Regions from separate parts of the Metabacillus sp. Hm71 genome, predicted to be linked through region 2. Evidence: riboswitches for the same ligand, from Rfam matches in the RefSeq annotation. Region 2 holds a riboswitch; each other region holds the start of a gene.

Region 1 (4,960 bases), 1.8 Mb from region 2:
TGGCAGCAGGTGCCGCACATGAAATTCGTAATCCGCTTGCTGTTGTCCATGGCTTTTTAACATTAATGAATCAATCCTTTTCAGAACAGGAAAAAAGCAAGTATCATTTGTCGCTCATTATGAAGGAAATTGAGCGCATTAACGTTATTATTGAGGAAATGCTGCTACTATCGAAGCCGGGGGCACCAATTAAAAGGGAAACTTATCTAGAAGATATTTTAGGTGAATTCCTGCCGCTGATTATTCAATCATCTGAGGAAATTCAATTTAACATTGAATTGGATCATATACCATTGCAAGTAGATGCCAAGCAAATCAAACAGGTTTTCCATAATATGATCCGCAACAGCATTGAAGCGATGGGCGGGAAGGGTGTTATCTCGATTTCATCACATGTAACGGAAAAGGACTATCAAGTCTTTATAAAGGATTCAGGCTCAGGCATTCCTTCTTCCATAATAGATTCTCTATTCGAGCCTTTCTCTAGTTCAAAGGAAAATGGTACTGGATTAGGGCTTATGATCGTCAAGCGCATTGTGGAAAATCATGATGGGTGTATTACATTGTATGATTCATCAGATGACGGCACTACCTTTCTGATTAGTTTGCCATTAATAACAAAAAAGTAAAAAAAGCAGAATCCTTTTGGGGTAGAGAGCAAGTCTGAAGGACAAAACTCCATAGGAAAACAGTTGAATTGTCCTTCACAAAGCTGATGAAGGACGAAACTCAATATGAAAGCAGTAGAAAAGTCCTTCATAAAGCTAAAAAGAGGAAATTCCGTGACAGTATAATGCCCAAAAAATAAAAAGTCTACTATTTGCCTTGATAAACAATAAAAGGACGTGTGACAATTCACACGTCCTTTGTGCAAGTTTAAGAAAGTATAAAATTTTGTACTTAGTTTTAGTGTCTAGCTCCAGGCGCCATCGGCTCGAGGTCATAAGTCAAATAGGAATTGAAGGTAAAGAACACCTTCTATTCCTATTCGCCTTATGCTTGTCGCCGATAGGCGGGCGCCTTGCGCTTTTCTTAACTTATTTTAACTTAAACGAACTTTTTAAAGATACAATTCTGTTAAAAACCTTTTTCTCTTCAGTAGAATGCTTAGGGTCAACATTGAAGTATCCGTGACGGAAAAATTGGAATTTATCATGTTCTTTACAATCTTTCATATTAGGCTCAATGAAGCCTTGTAAAACTTCTAATGAGTTTTTGTTCACGTAATCGAGGAAGGTTTTTTCCTCATTGTGATCAACGTCTGTTTCGTCTTCTTCGTTTTCACTATTATCAAGAATAAGTGGTTCATATAAGCGGAATTCTGCTGGAAGTGCATGCTTTGCATCAACCCAATGCAATGTGCCCTTTACTTTACGTCCAGTAAAACCCGTTCCGCTCTTCGTTTCTGGATCATAAGTACAATGGATTTCAATGACATTTCCAGCCTCATCTTTAATAACATCCTCACATTTGATGAAGTAGGCATGTTTTAAACGCACTTCATTTCCAGGGAAGAGACGGAAATATTTTTTTGGAGGATCCTCCATAAAGTCTTCCTGCTCAATGTAAATTTCACGAGAAAACGGAATTTGTCTCATCCCCATTTCAGGAACCTCAGGGTTAATTTCTGCGTCAAGCATCTCAACTTGACCTTCAGGATAATTCGTAATGACAACTTTCAAAGGCTTTAAGATTCCCATTGTACGCGGGGCTTTTAGCTTTAAATCTTCTCTGACGAAGTGTTCAAGCATTGCCTCATCAACGAGTGCAGAGCCTTTAGATACACCTGTTTCCTTGACAAATTCACGGATGGCTTCAGGTGTGTACCCTTTTCTTCTTAAACCTGAAATGGTTGGCATTCGAGGATCATCCCAGCCATCAACGAAGTTTTCATCAACAAGCTGCTTCAGCTTACGTTTACTCATAACAGTATTTTTAATGCCTAAACGGCCAAATTCGATTTGCTGCGGTTTATTTTCCATTTCACATTCTTCAATAACCCAGTTATAAAGGGGGCGTTGATCCTCAAATTCTGTTGTACATAAGGAGTGGGTAATTCCTTCAATGGCATCCTCTAGAGGATGGGCAAAGGCATACATCGGGTAAATACACCAAGCATCGCCTGTGTTATGATGTGTTGCATGGGAGATCCGGTAAATAACAGGATCACGTAAATTTATATTAGGTGATGACATATCAATTTTTGCACGAAGCACTTTCTCACCATTGGCGAATTCACCTTTGCGCATTTTTTCAAATAAAGCTAAGTTTTCATCGACTGAACGATTCCGATAGGGGCTTTCTTTTCCGGGCTCGGTAAGTGTACCGCGATATTGTCTAATTTCATCAGCTGTTAAATCATCAACATATGCTTTTCCCTTTTTTATTAGGAGAACAGCACGGTTGTACATTTCTTCAAAGTAATCAGAGGCAAAAAACAAACCATCCCATTGGTAGCCGAGCCATTCGACATCTTTCTTGATCGCTTCAACGTATTCGGTATCTTCCTTTAACGGGTTTGTATCATCAAAGCGCAAGTTGGTTTTTCCATTAAATTCATCCGCTAAACCAAAATTAATGACGATTGACTTTGCATGGCCAATGTGTAAGTATCCGTTAGGCTCTGGAGGGAAACGAGTATAGACAGAATCACGTTTTCCTGTTTCTAGATCCTCTTTAATGATGCTTTTAATAAAGTTTGAGGAATTGTGTTCCAAATCAGATCAAACCTTTCTTTTATATGTAAAAATAAGTTCTGCCTTCCATTATACCAATTCATACGCAAAAGGTTAATTTACGAAATCAATTTTATAATAATAGTATATATATTTACATGATTCGTTCATCTGTATACAAGATGATAAAAATAAAAAGAAAATATTTGCTTGATCATAGGAGTTATTTTATTGCTCCTGTCTGTTATGGAAAAGCCGATGAAAAAACCGGATAAAGGAAAATGTGTGAGCGCAATTATTTTATTGATTTGTACAAATAGTCAAAAAATAGTTGACAAGACCTCTATAGCCGATTAAAGTAATTATATTCTTAATTTTACTTAATTGCATAGTAAATCTCTTATCAAGAGTGGCAGAGGGACTGGCCCGATGATGCCCGGCAACCGTTCTTTTATAGAATTGGTGCTAATTCCTGCAAAACCTAAATGGGTTTTGAAAGATAAGAGAGGAGACTCCTATATATACGTGTGGCGAAACCTCTCTATCTTTGAGAGGTTTTTTGCGTTTTAAAGGACTCAATCCGCTTGAGTTCTAGAGTAAAAAAGGGAAAAAATGATCACACAAAGGAAAAGGAGAGTTTACAAACATGAAAAACAGACGATTTAACTCTGCATTTATTTTCATTCTTGTCATTGCATTATTTGTAACAGGCTGTTCTTCAAATGGTGCTGAAACAGCTGAACCTGCAAAAGGGAATCCGGATGTATCGCTGGAAAATGTCCCAGAGCGCTTTGCGAACGGTGAAGGAGCGAAAATTAAGGTCATCCGTAAAATCGGCGGGGATGATCATACAGCTCAATTTTTAGCTGGTGCAAAGGAGGAAGGAGAAGCATTAGGCTTCCAAGTTGATGTATTTACAGCAAATGGCGATACAGCAAAATTCCACGATGCAATCGCACAAGGGCTTGAAGAGGATTATGATGGATTTATTATTTCCCACGGAGATGATGCGGCAACAGTTAAAGCTGTGCAAAAGCTTGTTGATGCTGGAAAAAGCGTTGTTACTTTCGACTCTAACGAAGAATTATCACAAATCGAAGGTGTAACCTTAACTTCACAAGATGACGAAGCACTTGCTACATTAGCACTGGAGCAGCTAATAAAAGATACAAATGGAGAAGCGAATATTGTATACCTTTGGGTTGATGGCTTCCCGCCAATGGTAAGACGTAATCAAGTTTATCAAGAAACATTAAAGAACAATCCTGGTATTAAAGAAATTGAACGCTTTGGCGTAGCTGCAGCTGATACTTCGGTGCAAACACAAAATGCTGTAGCGGCAATGCTAAATAAGCATCCAAAGGGTGAAATCGATGCGATTTTTGCTACATGGGACGCATTTGCGATTGGTGCAGCCCGTGCAATTAAAGAAGCTGGCAGAGATGAAATCAAAATCTATGGAATTGATGTTTCTAATGCAGACCTTCAAGAAATCCAAGATAAAAGCAGCACTTGGAAATACACGGCAGCCGTTGATCCAAAGCTAATCGGGGCAGTAGACATGAGATTACTAGCCAAAAAGCTAGCTGGAGAGGAAACGCCGCAAACCTATAATCTTGAGGCTTCACTCATTTCACAAGAAGCATTATTAAAAGCAAGTGAACCAGTAAATATGGTGAATCTTGCAAAGACAATAGAAGGCTGGGGACAATCAACAGCATTTGAAGAAGAGTGGATGAAAACATTAAAGGAATATTATAAAAAATAAAACGTATATCAAAGGGTCTGCCCCCAAAACAAACAGATTAGGTTCTCACTATATGTTTGGGGGTCTGCCTCTTTTTTAGTTATGAAAGGAAGGAGGAAAGCAACTTGAAGCAATCAATCTTAGAAATGAAGGATATCTCTATTGAATTTCCAGGTGTGAAGGCTTTGGATTCTGTAGACTTCATCATGAAAACTGGTACAACCCATGCCTTAATCGGAGCAAATGGAGCCGGGAAATCAACGTTGATGAAGGTTTTATCAGGCGCATATGACCATTACACCGGGAACATCTTCATTGATGGTGAAAAGACGTCCATTAGAACGCCAAAGGATGCTCAGGAGAATGGGATTCAAATTGTCCACCAAGAGGTTGATACTGCCCTTATCCCTTACTTGACAGTAGGGGAAAACATTATGCTGACAAAAACGGTTAATGATATGGGGAAAAAGCAATTGATAAAATGGGCAGACATGCATAAACAAGCAGAAACGATTTTAAACAGCTTAAACATTCGTGT
Region 2 (4,960 bases):
GGAAATAGTAACGAAGGTAGCATGAAAATGATAAAAAGGGCAGAAAGTGTCGACTTATTTTTAAAGGATTCTTCCGTTATTCAATGAAGTTAGTAAATAACTTGGTTGAAATCGGGAGGTTTTTTTATGTTTATGAAAACATTTATTGCTAATTTTAATAAAGCGCAATTTTTAGCACCACTTTTCATGAAACACTCTCTTTTTATTGAAATAAAACCTCATCATGAGAATAGCTATTATATTGAATTGTCATCAGAAGGCGCTAAAACATTAGCATATCCCCCTAATCATATTGACTTTCTCATAGAGGGTGAGCTTGAGGACCTGGAAGAGGTTTTATTAAACCACGCTAGTTTAAAACAATTGATTGCCTCTGGAAAAGTGAAAATTAAAGGATCTTATCGTCATTTTTTAAAGTTTGACGCGATCATTAAGCTAAGCGCATGTTGATTATCCTTGAAATCTTCGATTGAAATCGCTTACCATATAAATAGTTGGAATATTCACAACTTTATATTAACGTTCTCTGACAAAAGCTTTATAAATAAAGAATGAGGAGGAAAACAGATGGAGAAGAAAAAGTATCGGCCTGAAACAATTACAATCCACGGGGGATTACAGAAAGATACGATGACTGGTGCTAGATCTGTACCAATTTATCAATCAAATGCTTATTTATTTGAGAGTACAGAACATGCGGCAAATCTCTTTGGATTAAAAGAACCAGGTTATATTTATACACGAATCCATAACCCGACAGCAACCGTTTTTGAAGAAAGAATTGCTCAGCTGGAAGGCGGGGTAGGAAGCTTAGCTGTTTCCAGCGGTATGGCAGCCATTACACTTTCTATATTAAATATAGCCGAAGCTGGGGATGAAATAGTTTCAGCAGCAACATTATACGGCGGAACCTATAATCTATTTGCTAACACATTACCTAAATATGGAATTAAGGCGGTTTTTGTCGATTCAAAGAATCCTGAAAATTTCCGCTCTGCTATTACGCCAAATACAAAAGCCATTTTCGCTGAAACGATCGGAAATCCAAGCTTAGATGTACTGGATATTGAGGCAGTTGCCGATATTGCCCATGAATCAGGGATTCCTTTAATCGTTGATAATACTTTTGCCACTCCTTTCCTTTGCAAGCCGATTGACCATGGAGCAGATATTGTTGTACACTCAGCGACAAAATGGCTGCTTGGAAATGGGACAACCCTTGGAGGCGTCATTGTTGATGGCGGAAAATTTGATTGGAATAATCCTAAGTTTCCTAGTTTTATAACTCCTGATCCAAGCTACCATGATTTAGTCTATGCGAAAGCATTGGGCGAACAAGCATTTATAATAAAGGCTCGGGTCCAATTGTTAAGGGATTTAGGTCCAGCAATCAGTCCTTATAACGCTTTTCAATTTAATTTAGGTTTAGAAACGCTTCACGTTCGAATGAAGGAGCATGTTGCAAACGCACGAAAAATCGTAAAGTATTTAGAAGAGCATCCAGCTGTTGAATGGGTGTTATACCCTGAACATTCAGACCATCCTGCAAAGGAATTGGCTGCTAAATATTTACCAAAAGGTGCCGGCTCGGTTGTTGTATTTGGTATAAAAGGTGGTCGTAAAGCTGGAGCTGCTGTGATTAATCATGTTGAATTATGGTCACATGTGGCAAACGTGGGTGATGCAAAAAGCTTAATCATTCATCCTGCCAGTACAACCCATCAGCAGTTAAGTGCAGAGGAATTAAAAGCATCAGGTGTGACAGAGGATTTGATTCGCTTATCTGTTGGTATAGAGCATATCCAAGATATCATGGAAGATCTTGATCAAGCAATTTACAAAGCAACTGGTGTAAAAGGACTAGAACAGCTTCAATCATAAACTATCAATTGGGGATGGCTTAGAAATCTAGGTCATCCTGTTTTATTTTCTTTAGCAAGGCCATCCACTTTTTCAAAATAGTTTAGTAGTAAATTAATTTTTGGTAGTTAAGGAGATTTTGTTGACATCCTTTTAAAATGCATGATACAATCACAAACGTATTTAAAGCTCATCATGAATTCTATGAAAAACTTTTATTATATAATTTGATCTCTTATCAAGAGAGGTGGAGGGAAGTGCCCTATGAAGCCCGGCAACCATCAACGCTGTTGAAATGGTGCCAATTCACGCAAAGCAAAAGCTTTGAAAGATGAGAGAAAGGACATTTGCTATGCCTTTCTGCTCATTTAGCAGAAGGGTTTTTTTCTTATCTTTGTCTTACAACCATTTTTTAGGTGAGATTTTAAGAATCGAAAGAAGGTGACACAATGATTACATTAAAGAATGTAAAAAAGATATATCAAACAAATTCAGGTAATGTAACGGCTGTAAATAATGTCAATTTAACGATAGATAAAGGGGAAATCTTCGGAATCATTGGTTACAGTGGTGCAGGAAAAAGCTCTTTAATTCGATTGCTGAATGGCTTGGAAAAACCAACAAGCGGAGAGATCAATGTCGCAGGAAGCCAAATTGACTCGATTAGCGGGAGTAAATTACGTAAAGCACGCTTGGAAATTAGCATGATCTTTCAACATTTCAATCTATTATGGTCACGAACGGTAAGAGAGAATATTGCATTTCCATTAGAAATAGCTGGCGTAAATAAAACCGAACGTTTAAAGCGTGTTGATGAGCTAATTAAGCTTGTAGGGCTGGAAGGCCGTGAAAATGCATACCCATCTCAATTAAGCGGCGGTCAAAAGCAGCGGGTAGGAATCGCTAGGGCATTGGCCAATAATCCGAAGGTATTACTGTGTGATGAAGCAACCTCTGCACTTGATCCGCAGACAACAGACTCCATCTTAGATTTACTGGTTGATATCAACAAAAGATTAGGTCTTACAATTGTTCTGATAACACATGAAATGCATGTTATTCGAAAAATTTGCCATCGTGTAGCAGTTATGGAAAATGGACAAGTTGTTGAGGAAGGAAATGTACTTGAAGTATTTAAGAATCCTAAACAGCCAATTACGAAACGGTTTGTGAAGCAAGTCACAGAATCGGAAGAAACAAACGAAGTGGTTGCCCATTTAGCGGAGCTATATCCAAAGGGCAAAGTGATTCAATTAACATTTGTTGGCGAATCAGCTGAACAGCCATTGATTACAAACTTAATCAGAAGGTTTGATCTTGATGTTAATATTTTGCAAGGGAAAATTTCACAAACACAAGGCGGCTCATATGGAAGTTTGTTCATCCATTTAGATGGGGAAGAAGAAGAGCTCAATAAGGCTTTAGAATTTATTTATCATCAACAAATTGAGGTGGAGGTGATTGCAAATGCTTGAACAGCTTCTACCTGAAGTGGATTGGGAAAAGGTATTGGAAGCCACGAATGAAACCATTTATATGACCGGCATATCTGTCGTGGCAACATTCTTTTTAGGAATTATCCTGGGATTATTGTTATTTTTGACAGCAAAGGGAAATATATGGGAAAACAAGCTTATCAACGCAATTGTAGCTGGGATCGTCAATATTTTCCGCTCCATTCCCTTTATTATCTTAATTATTTTATTACTGCCATTTACAAAAATAGTGGTGGGTACTATTTTAGGTGCTAATGCAGCCTTACCTGCACTGATCATCGGTGCAGCGCCATTTTATGCACGTATGGTTGAGATTGCCTTACGTGAAATCGATAAAGGTGTTATTGAGGCAGCTAAATCAATGGGGGCTAAAACAAGCACGATTATCTGGAAGGTTCTCATTCCAGAATCAATGCCAGCGTTGGTTTCTGGTATTACTGTAACAGCTATTGCGCTAATTGGATATACAGCAATGGCAGGGGCAATTGGTGCCGGCGGTTTAGGAAATTTGGCCTTTTTGGAAGGTTTTAACCGCGGCAATAACCAGGTTACATTTGTAGCAACGATAATTATTTTAATCTTTGTGTTTATTATCCAATTTATTGGGGATATCATAACTAAATCTATTGATAAGCGATAGGAGGAAAAGGAATGAAAAAGACTTTATTTGCAATCATTCTTGCGATTTTCACAACTGCATTAGCTGCTTGCGGCGGTGCAGCACAAGAAGAAGGAGCCGGTTCAGAGGGAGACACTAAAACATTAAAAGTTGGTGCATCACCAGTACCGCATGTTGAAATTTTAGAAGAAGCAAAACCTTTATTAGAGGAAAAAGGTATTGAATTAGAAATTGAAGAATTTACAGATTATGTTTTACCTAATAAAGCATTAGCGGAAGAAGACCTTGATGCAAACTATTTCCAACATGAGCCATACTTACAGTCACAAATTGCTGATAATGATTATAAATTTGTCAGTGCCGGCGGAGTACACATTGAACCTATTGGTGTTTATTCAAAGCGTTATAAATCATTAGAAGATCTTCCTAATGGTGCAAAGATCATTATGAGTAACTCTGTTGCAGATCACGGTCGTATGCTTTCAATGTTAGAAGAAAAAGGCTTAATTAAGCTAAAAGAAGGCGTAAATAAAACAGAAGCTACGATTGAAGATATTGCAGAAAACCCAAAAAACCTAGAGTTTGAAGCAGATATTGAAGCACCAATGCTTACAAAAGCATATGAAAACGATGAAGCAGATGCATTTTTAATAAATGGTAACTATGCATTAGAAGCAGACTTAAACCCAGCTGAAGATGCGATTGCTCTTGAATCTCCAGAAAACAACCCGTATGTTAACCTGATTGTTGTTCGTGAAGGTGACGAAAACAGAGAAGAAATTAAAGCACTTGTTGAAGTATTACAATCAAAAGAAATTCAAGATTTTATTAAAACGAAATATAAAGGCTCAGTTATCTCCGCTGCACAAGGAGAATAATTGTGACAAAGCTGACAGCATGGATGTATGCTGTCAGCTTTTTTAGTATGGGCTTTAGAAAAATGATAGGTGGTTCAATTATTAGTGAGAGTGGTTTGGAAAAAGCG
Region 3 (4,960 bases), 2.6 Mb from region 2:
CGAAACGTCTAAATCTCCCTATAATTGTTTTACTTTGGAGAGATGAAGGGTATGGTCTGATTGAATGGCATCAGCAGAAAAAGTTTAAGCGTTCTTCTTATATTAAATTTGGAAACCCTGATTTTATCCAGCTGGCAAAAGCATATGGCTTTGAAGCGATTCAAATCCAAAAGGGTGGAGAGTTAAAGCAAGCGTTAGAAAAAGCTATTGCAATGAAAAAGCCAGTCTTAATTGATTGCCCGGTTGATTACAGTGAAAACATGAAATTAACGGAGAAGCTTGGAAAAATTCTTTGCTAGGATAGGAGGAAGCATGATGCGATACGGATCTATCATTAATGGTCAAGAACGGAACGAAAACAATCGTGAAACACTGGCTGTTCATAACCCTTATAATCAAGACAAAGTTGGAGAACTTGCGTTAGCGACTCGTACAGATCTTGAAGAGGCGGTCAATAATAGCTTTGAAACCTTTCATTCGACCATGAAATTTATGCCTGCTCATAAACGCTCTGACATCTTAAGACGGACTGCCGATCTTTTGACAGAAAGAGCAGAGGAATTTGCGGAAACGATCGTGCAGGAAGCAGGAAAACCAATCAAGTACAGCCGCGATGAGATTAACCGCTCCATTCAGGTTTTGCGTTTCGCCTCAGAGCTTGCCAAGAATATTACTGGTGAAGTTCTTCCGATGGATGCGGCAATTGGCGGTGAAAGCCGAATGGGGTTTGTTAAACGAATTCCGCTGGGTGTTGTGGGTGCCATCACTCCTTTTAACTTTCCTTTAAATTTGTCCCTTCATAAACTTGCACCAGCAATTGCAGCCGGAAACACAATTGTTTTTAAACCTGCTGAAAAAACACCTATTTCCGCCTATAAGCTCGTGAAGCTATTTCAAGAGGCTGGTCTTCCAGATGGAGTATTAAACCTGTTAATGGGAACAGGAGAAGAGGTTGGTGAACCGCTTGTCACACATGAAAAGGTTCATAAAATTACCTTTACCGGAAGCTTGCCGGTAGGAAGGAAAATTCGCGAGTCAGCAGGCTTCAAAAAAGTAACGTTGGAATTAGGCTCCAATTCGCCAAATATTTTGTTTGAAGACGCTCATATCGAAAGTGCTGTGAAAGAATTAGTAAAAGGTGCTTTCGCTTTTTCAGGACAAGTATGTATCTCAGCACAAAGAGTGTATGTTCATAAGAGCATTTATGAGCCATTTTTGTCAGAATATATAAAGCAAACGAGTGCCTTGAAAATTGGTGATCCGAAGGAAGAAGACACAGAGATCGGCCCAATGATTACCGAAAAAGAAGCAAAGCGGGCTAAGCAATGGATCGATGATGCGGTTGAAAAAGGGGCAAAAATCGAAACAGGCGGAGAACGCAACGGAACGGTACTTGCGCCAACGATCATGACAAATGTGGATCGAAATATGAAAATTATTGCTGAGGAAGTTTTTGCCCCAATTGTATCTGTCATTCCTTTCGAGAGCGAGGAGGAAGTCATTGGATATGCCAATGATTCGATTTATGGCTTGCAAGCAGGTGTTTTTACAAGGGATATTGATCGGGCAATGCGCGTTGCAGACCAATTGGAAATGGGCGGTGTGTGGATTAATGAAATCTCGACATATCGTCAGGATAATCACCCGTACGGCGGTGTCAAGCAAAGCGGTATTGGCAAAGAGGGAATTAAATACGCCATTGAAGATATGACAGAAATGAAATTTATCGGAATCAAATTAACTACAAATCATGAAAGAGATGCCTCCTTCGGGTGAGGCATCTCTTTCATGTCCTTCTAAATTGAAAAAATTGTCGAAGATATCAAACTATTGCAATAATATTATTGCAATCTTTACTTGAATCATGTAAAGTAGTAAAAAAAGTAAACGATAAAAATTTCATACATTCTTATCAAGAGAGGCAGAGGGACTGGCCCAATGAAGCCTCAGCAACCGGTCAAAACGAGTGAAGATCTGGTGAATATTAATTTTGCTATGTTTAAAGCGAGGCTCTATGTTGTTTTTTACAGCACGGGCAGATAATGGAAAATGACTCGAACAAAGCGCCTTTGTTTGTTCGAAGCATTTTTCATTATCTGCCCCAAGCTTGCCAAAGCAAGCCGCAAGCACTTGCGTGCTGTAAAAAACCAAACAACACTATTTAAAAGCCTCCTAATTTCAACATGTAAAATCAACGATTTCATAACCACCAAGATCTTCCGAGTGCCAAGGTGCTAAATCCAGCAAGCCACACCAGCATTATGCTTGAGAGATAAGAAGAAGCGCATCCAAATACACAGTCTTCTTCTTAACGGGGAAGACTTTTTATTTTATTTAAAAGTCTAAAAATGCTTCCTCTCATGATCATAATCTAGAAAAATAACTCACTTAGGATGGTGACAGACATGAATCAACGAATTGAAACGAAATTAGCACAAATCGGCAATCGCAGTGAAAATGTTACAGGTACGGTAAATCCCCCTGTTTATTTTTCAACAGCCTATCGACATGCAGGAATTGGAGAATCTACAGGCTTTGATTATATACGTACTGGAAACCCGACACGATTATTAGTGGAAAAAGCAATCGCTGATTTAGAACACGGTGACCGCGGCTTTGCCTTCAGCTCAGGGATGGCTGCGATCCAAACGATTATGGCCCTCTTTCAGAGCGGTGACGAACTAATCGTATCTTCTGACCTGTATGGCGGGACATATCGTTTATTTGAAAGAGAGTGGAAAAAATATGGCTTATCCTTTCAATATGATGACTTTACAAACCCGGCTGAAACAGAAAAATTAATTTCTGAAAAAACGAAGGCTTTATTTATCGAAACACCGACAAATCCTTTAATGCAGGAAGCTGATATTAAGGCACTTGCTGCAGTAGCAAAAAAACACAATTTATTAGTGATCGTCGATAACACGTTCTATACACCTGTTATTCAAACACCAATTCTAGATGGCGCGGACATCGTCATCCATAGTGCGACCAAATATTTAGGCGGACATAATGATGTGCTGGCCGGCCTTGTCGTGACAAAGGGAGAACAATTAAGCGAAGAGTTTTTCCAGCATCAAAATGCGATTGGTGCCGTGTTATCTCCATTTGATTCCTGGTTATTAATGCGCGGCATGAAGACCTTGTCGCTGCGGATGAGACAGCATGAGCAAAATGCCAAAGCTGTTGCTAGCTTTTTAGAGGAGCATCCAGATGTGCGGGATGTTTTATATCCAGGTAAGGGTGGAATGTTGTCATTCCGTTTACAGGATGAGGCATGGGTAAATCCATTTTTAAAGAGTCTTAAGACGATTACATTTGCAGAGAGCTTAGGTGGAATCGAAAGCTTTATTACGTATCCGGCGACACAAACGCATATGGATATTCCAGAGGAAATTCGAATTGCCAATGGCGTCTGTAATAGGCTGTTACGTTTCTCAGTAGGTGTTGAACACGCAGAGGATATTATGGAAGATTTAGCGCAAAGCTTTAAACAGATGAAAGGGGCTGAAACTGTTGAGCAATCATGAGTGGTCGTTTCAAACAAAGCTGCTGCACAATGAAGCAAAGGTAGACCTAGGGACAGGAGCGGTAAGTGTACCGATCCACCATTCCTCAACCTTTCATCAATTTGATGTTGATAAATTTGGAAAATATGACTATGCACGTTCAGGCAATCCAACTCGTGAAGCGCTTGAGCAGGCAATTGCTGAATTAGAAGGCGGAACAAGAGGACTAGCTTTTTCTTCAGGAATGGCGGCTATTTCAACCGCGTTTCTGCTGCTTTCTCAAGGGGACCATGTCCTTGTGACCGAAGATGTGTATGGCGGAACGTTTCGAATTATCACCGATGTTTTAACGAGATTCGGCATTGAGCATACATTTGTTGATATGACAGATCTTCATCAAGTTGCATCAGAAATTCGTCCAAATACAAAGGTTATTTATATGGAAACACCTTCAAATCCATTGCTAAAGGTGACAGATATTCGCGGTATTGTTAATCTTGCAAAAGCGAATGGCTGTCTAACCTTTTTGGATAACACCTTTTTAACACCGGAGCTGCAAAGACCTCTGGAATTAGGTGTTGATGTTGTTTTACACAGTGCGACAAAGTTTTTAGCAGGCCATAGTGATGTACTCGCTGGACTTGCTGTTGTGAAGGATGCTGAAATAGGAGAACGACTATATAAGCTGCAAAATGCATTTGGTGCTGTGTTAGGTGTACAGGATGCTTGGCTTGTATTAAGAGGGTTAAAAACCTTGCATGTACGCCTAAAGCAATCCTCTGAATCAGCACTTAAACTAGCAAAGTTTTTAAGTGAGCATCCGAAAGTAGAAGAAGTTTACTATCCAGGACTAAGCTTTCACCCTGGCTATGAAACACAACGATATCAAGCCGAAGGAGCCGGTGCGGTTCTCTCATTTAAACTAGCAGATGGGGAAGCAGTGAAAACACTCGTTCAAAACGTTAAGCTCCCGGTATTTGCTGTAAGCTTAGGGGCGGTAGAATCGATTCTATCCTATCCAGCGAAAATGTCTCATGCGGCAATGCCTCCAGAGGAACGTGAAAAACGCGGAATCTCAGATGGGCTGCTTAGACTAAGCGTAGGCTTGGAAAATGTGGATGATTTAATCAAGGATTTTGCAGAGGCGCTCGAGAAGCTGCCACAGATAAATAGAAAAGAAAGTGTTCGATAAAGCTGGCTCATTTGGGTCAGTTTTTTTTTGAAGGATACCAAAAAATAAATGTAAAATAATGTTACAAGAATAAAGACAAGAACTTCTTTAATAGATCATACTAGATTTATACATAGAGTTGGTGAAAAATAGAATGTTTATACGAAAATAGTGTTTTTCATGAGTTGAGGTAAAAAAAATTAATAAGGCTGACCTGCTAAATTACTTGATTTTTTGACAAGAAACCGCTTGTTTTCAAAATTATCGTAATTGACAGTTT
Region 4 (4,960 bases), 2.5 Mb from region 2:
TAATAATTGCCCTTGATTTCAAGGACCGTTCAGAAGTCGAGGAGTTTTTGAATCATTTTCATGATGAAAAGCTATTTGTAAAAGTAGGCATGGAGCTATTCTATCAGGAAGGTCCCCAGATCATCTCCTATTTAAAGCAACGCGGACATTATATTTTCTTGGATTTAAAGCTGCATGATATACCAAATACAGTAAAACAGGCAATGCAAGGCTTGGCAAAACTTGATGTTGACCTTGTTAATGTCCATGCCGCAGGCGGAAAAAAGATGATGGAAGCGGCAATTGCAGGGTTGGATGCTGGAACACCAGCAGGGAAACAGCGTCCTGCATGTATTGCCGTAACACAACTAACAAGTACATCACAAGAGATGGTCGATAAAGAATTGTTAATAAATGAAAACATAGAGAATATTGTACTTCATTATGCAAAAATGGCAAAAGAAAGCGGACTAGATGGTGTTGTTTGCTCAACACATGAGGTCGAAATACTTAATGAAAAACTTGGCAGATCCTTCATGACAGTAACACCTGGAATTCGTATGAAAGAGGATTCTGCAGATGATCAAACAAGAATCGCAACTCCAGATCTTGCGCGTCGATTAGGTTCTACTGCCATCGTTGTTGGAAGAAGTATAACAAAGCAGCCTAATCCATATGAAGCTTATTTGAACGTTAAAAAATTATGGGAGGAATAGGATAATGAAACAAACAATTGCAAAACAATTATTAGAAATCAAGGCGGTCTTTCTCCAGCCAAACGATCCATTTACATGGTCAAGCGGAATGAAATCGCCTATTTACTGTGATAACCGTCTCACACTATCCTTTCCTGAAATTCGTAAACAAATAGCTGAAGGACTTACAGGATTAATTAACGAGCATTTTTCCGAGGTAGAAGTGATTGCAGGAACGGCTACTGCAGGCATTCCACATGCAGCATGGGTGAGCGATCTATTAAATCTGCCTATGTGTTATGTGCGTAGCAAGGCAAAGGGACATGGTAAAGGTAACCAAATAGAAGGACAAGTAAAGGAAAATCAAAAAGTTGTGGTTGTAGAGGATCTAATTTCAACTGGGGGAAGTGCAATTACTGCAGTTGAAGCGCTGCGTGCTGCCGGCTGTGAAGTACTTGGCATTGTATCCATCTTTACTTATGGTCTCTCTGTTGGTTCAGAACGCCTAGCTGAGGCAAATGTCGAAGCAAAGTCATTATGTGACTATGAAACACTAATTGAAGTGGCTGTTAAAGAAGGCTATGTTGGTGAACAAGACCTTAACAAGCTAAAAATGTGGAGAGAAAATCCTGCTTCAGAAGCTTGGTTACAAAATTAAATAGTTAAGCTGTGTTATTGGTAAGAGACTGTCTCTAAAGGCTAGAATACCCTTTAGTTGACTAGTCTCTTTTTTTGCAAAGTAATAACAAGCTTATTGCTGGCTTCTATAATCGAAATTTGATAGCTTTATTTTTAAGAAATAAATAATAACTAATGGGGTGGAAAAAGTGAGCATAAATTTACATGACTGGTTTTCAAAGGGGATTACTTTTGAACGATATTCGAATCAGATGACAATTAATAAAGAAGAAATGCTTTCTATCTATGATCGTTTTACGTTAAATGAAGACGATCTTGCTTTTTTAGAAAAGCTACAAGGAAAACAACTTAAAGTGATTGCCTTGACTGAGGATTGGTGCGGAGATGCACTTGTTAATAATCCAATCCTTATGAAAATAGCAGAAGCTTCAAATATGGAAGTACGTTTTTTACTAAGGGATCAAAATCTAGAGTTGATGGACCAATATTTAACAAATGGAACATCCAGAGCGATCCCTATCTATATATTTATTGATCAAAACGGTGAGGAAAAAGCAGTTTGGGGACCAAGAGCTCAAAAAATTCAAAAGTTGGTAGATCAAGAAAGAGGAGCATTGCCAGAAAATGATGCACCGGATTTTAAAGAAAAACAAATGGAGATGTATAGCAAATTCAGAAACGCTTATTTAAATGATGAGTCAATATGGGAGACAATCTCATACAGCATCATAACCCAACTTAAAGGAAAGGATCTCCATCATTAATATTTTAAAGAAGCAGGGTAGTTTATCAAACCCTGCTTCTTTTGGTTGGAGATAACTTTTTGAAGAACATTAAATATTCTCAGATTGGTTAAGATTCAGGCAAAAAATAGTAATGAACAAAGTACGCTTTTTTGTTTTTTGTATATATATAACCTATACTTTCATGAGTAAACAAGAGAAGTTAAATTTGTCTAAATTGTTAAGGAATTTGAGGGAATGATAAAAAAATATGAATTAATTAATCCGATGGAAAAAGTCGGGTTGACTTTTGCAAGAATTGTGTTAAAATTTTGAATCAATAGCATAGTTCTTATCAAGAGTGGTGAAGGGATCTGGCCCTGTGAAGCCCGGCAACCTGCTGTAAGAGCAAGGTGCTAATTCCAGCCAAATCTATACGAATTTGGGAGGATAAGTGTAGATCGTCCTTAAAAGTCTTCTGCTCGGGAGGCTTTTTAAAAACTAGATTTATATAGTAAGGAGAGTTCAAAGGAAAATAGCCGATGATTGGCAATACTTAATGATTGTCATAATAAAAATTTCGTGTATAATTCATACTATATTGGTTGGTCTTCGAATTTAATTCCGACTATTAATGTGTGAATAAAGGGTTTTGAAACTGAAGTATTTTAGTTACAAAGAAAGAGGTGAATAATATGCTAACTTATGAGAATTGGGTTGAAGTAAGCAACGAGAATTTTGAAGTTGACGACACCTATAAAGGTGCACTAAATGTTTTAAATTGGGCATATGACCACTATGGAGAAGAAATTATTTATGCTTGCAGTTTTGGTATTGAAGGAATTGTTTTAATCGATTTAATTTCTAAAGTAAAACCGGATGCGAAAATTGTTTTTTTAGACACAGATGTTCATTTTAAGGAAACATATGAGCTAATTGATAAGGTAAAGGAAAAGTATCCCCTGCTTAATATTGAATTAAAAAAGCCAAAGCTTACATTAGAAGAACAAGCTCAAGAATTTGGTGATAAGCTTTGGGAAACAGATCCGAATAAATGCTGCAATATCCGTAAAATTATCCCTTTAAATGAGACATTACAAGGAGCAACAGCATGGATTTCTGGTCTTAGACGTGAACAATCAGAAACAAGAAAACATGTTAATTTTATTAACAAGGATGAACGCTTCCATTCAGTAAAGGTTTGCCCGCTTATTCATTGGACGTGGAAGGATGTATGGAGATACGTTCATAAAAACGATTTAATCTATAATCCATTACATGACAGGGGATATCCAAGCATCGGTTGTTTTCATTGCACAAAGCCTGCTTTTGATGAAAATGATTTAAGATCTGGCAGATGGACTGGGCAAATGAAAACAGAATGCGGCCTCCATCAGTAGGGGGTTATAAACGATGTTAGAGATCATTGCTATCGTTATCAGCCTCTTTTTTGCAATGAACATTGGTGCAAGCGGTGCTGCTGCATCAATGGGAATTGCATATGGTTCTGGTGCGATTTTACGTCCAAGGAACGCGCTGATCCTATGTGGGATAGGTGTTATCTTGGGTGCTGTTATTGGCGGGGGAGAGGTTGTTAAAACGATAAGTTCAGGAATTATACCAACATCACTTATCACAATAAAAATTGTTGTCATCATTCTTTTTTCCGCTACCTTTTCACTGTTTTTAGCTAATATATTAGGAATCCCACTTTCTACTAGTGAGGTCACAGTTGGGGCAGTTGTTGGTGTAGGTATTGCTTATCGAGTATTATTTGTCAACAATCTGCTATGGATTGTCTTATTTTGGGTCATTATTCCAATCATTGCGTTTTTAATTGCATATATCTTTATTAAGGTGTTACATTATTTTCATTTAGAGGCTAAATATTCGTTTCAAGGGAAGATTATTACGTATCTTCTAATCATGGCAGGTTTCTTTGAAGCTTTTTCAGCTGGTATGAATAATGTAGCGAATGCAGTTGGACCATTAGTCAGTGCACAAATTCTTTCTGTTTCAAAGGGGACATTGATTGGCGGCATATTCGTTGCGCTAGGTGCACTTATTTTAGGAAAAAGAGTGCTTGAAACAAATGGAAAGAAAATTACGAGCTTTACAAAAATTGAGGGGATATTAATTTCTGGAACTGGCGCCACATTGGTAATTATTGCTTCAATTTTTGGCATGCCTGTCCCGCTAACTCAGATTACAACCTCCTCGATTTTAGGAATAGGCATCGCAAAATCGGGTACAAATGTGTTTCAGCAAAAAATTGTGAAAAACATGTTAATGGTATGGTTGATTTCGCCACTTATATCACTAACAATGTCATATTTCCTAGTGAAGTTATTTATTGAAAGTGATTTATATACAATCTTTGTGTTAGGCAGTCTCTTGCTTGCAACAATTGGTGCATTAAGCTTAATGAAAGCAAGCAAACAAGAACGTCGTACAGTGCATGAAGAAGGTGGAGGGATTTAATCCCTATAAAAGTTTCAATTATAGAATTGGAGGACATGAAAATGAGCTTACTTCCACACGGAGGAACATTAATTCAAAAACAATCTTTAGGAGCAGATGTATCGCACATCAAGAAGGAAATTGAACTTGATGCGACTTCTTTAAGTGACTTAGAGTTAATCGCGATAGGTGCATACAGCCCAATTGAAGGCTTTTTAACGCAAGAGGATTATGAATCTGTTGTTGAAAACATGAAACTAAAAAATGGGTGTGTATGGAGTATTCCAATTACGTTACCAGTTTCTGAAGAAAAAGCTGAGTCGCTTGAAATCGGTGAAGAAGTACGCCTTGTAGCAGGTAATGTAACATATGGCACAATTAATATTGCAGACATTTATACTCCTGATAAACAAAAAGAGGCTATCAATGTTTATCGTACAGATGAACTGGCTCACCCAGGTGTGA

What was found. Region 2 has a riboswitch for S-adenosylmethionine ahead of ACSVDH_RS23795 (methionine ABC transporter ATP-binding protein). Riboswitches for the same ligand answer to the same signal wherever they lie in the genome.
Region 1: it holds a riboswitch for S-adenosylmethionine, as region 2 does, so the genes downstream of both, ACSVDH_RS02400 (sugar ABC transporter substrate-binding protein) here and ACSVDH_RS23795 (methionine ABC transporter ATP-binding protein) in region 2, are expected to answer to the same signal.
Region 3: it holds a riboswitch for S-adenosylmethionine, as region 2 does, so the genes downstream of both, ACSVDH_RS06485 (methionine biosynthesis PLP-dependent protein) here and ACSVDH_RS23795 (methionine ABC transporter ATP-binding protein) in region 2, are expected to answer to the same signal.
Region 4: it holds a riboswitch for S-adenosylmethionine, as region 2 does, so the genes downstream of both, ACSVDH_RS11120 (phosphoadenylyl-sulfate reductase) here and ACSVDH_RS23795 (methionine ABC transporter ATP-binding protein) in region 2, are expected to answer to the same signal.

The regions. Positions count from the first base shown of each region.
Region 1 covers NZ_CM200278.1:458,738-463,697, forward strand. The annotation lists gene ACSVDH_RS02390 (sensor histidine kinase) at 1-629, shown strand, start outside; gene ACSVDH_RS02395 (glutamine--tRNA ligase/YqeY domain fusion protein) at 1,038-2,717, opposite strand; SAM riboswitch class I at 3,073-3,181, shown strand; gene ACSVDH_RS02400 (sugar ABC transporter substrate-binding protein) at 3,322-4,443, shown strand; gene ACSVDH_RS02405 (sugar ABC transporter ATP-binding protein) at 4,548-4,960, shown strand, end outside.
Region 2 covers NZ_CM200278.1:4,818,758-4,823,717, reverse strand. The annotation lists gene ACSVDH_RS23805 (SCP2 sterol-binding domain-containing protein) at 133-450, shown strand; gene ACSVDH_RS23800 (O-acetylhomoserine aminocarboxypropyltransferase/cysteine synthase family protein) at 568-1,881, shown strand; SAM riboswitch class I at 2,093-2,198, shown strand; gene ACSVDH_RS23795 (methionine ABC transporter ATP-binding protein) at 2,310-3,335, shown strand; gene ACSVDH_RS23790 (methionine ABC transporter permease) at 3,328-3,996, shown strand; gene ACSVDH_RS23785 (MetQ/NlpA family ABC transporter substrate-binding protein) at 4,008-4,853, shown strand; gene ACSVDH_RS23780 (hypothetical protein) at 4,856-4,960, shown strand, end outside.
Region 3 covers NZ_CM200278.1:1,297,590-1,302,549, forward strand. The annotation lists gene ACSVDH_RS06475 (acetolactate synthase large subunit) at 1-299, shown strand, start outside; gene ACSVDH_RS06480 (aldehyde dehydrogenase family protein) at 313-1,776, shown strand; SAM riboswitch class I at 1,907-2,046, shown strand; gene ACSVDH_RS06485 (methionine biosynthesis PLP-dependent protein) at 2,406-3,530, shown strand; gene metC (cystathionine beta-lyase) at 3,517-4,701, shown strand.
Region 4 covers NZ_CM200278.1:2,354,774-2,359,733, forward strand. The annotation lists gene pyrF (orotidine-5'-phosphate decarboxylase) at 1-695, shown strand, start outside; gene pyrE (orotate phosphoribosyltransferase) at 700-1,332, shown strand; gene ACSVDH_RS11115 (thioredoxin family protein) at 1,502-2,077, shown strand; SAM riboswitch class I at 2,385-2,492, shown strand; gene ACSVDH_RS11120 (phosphoadenylyl-sulfate reductase) at 2,731-3,435, shown strand; gene cysP (sulfate permease) at 3,449-4,516, shown strand; gene sat (sulfate adenylyltransferase) at 4,558-4,960, shown strand, end outside.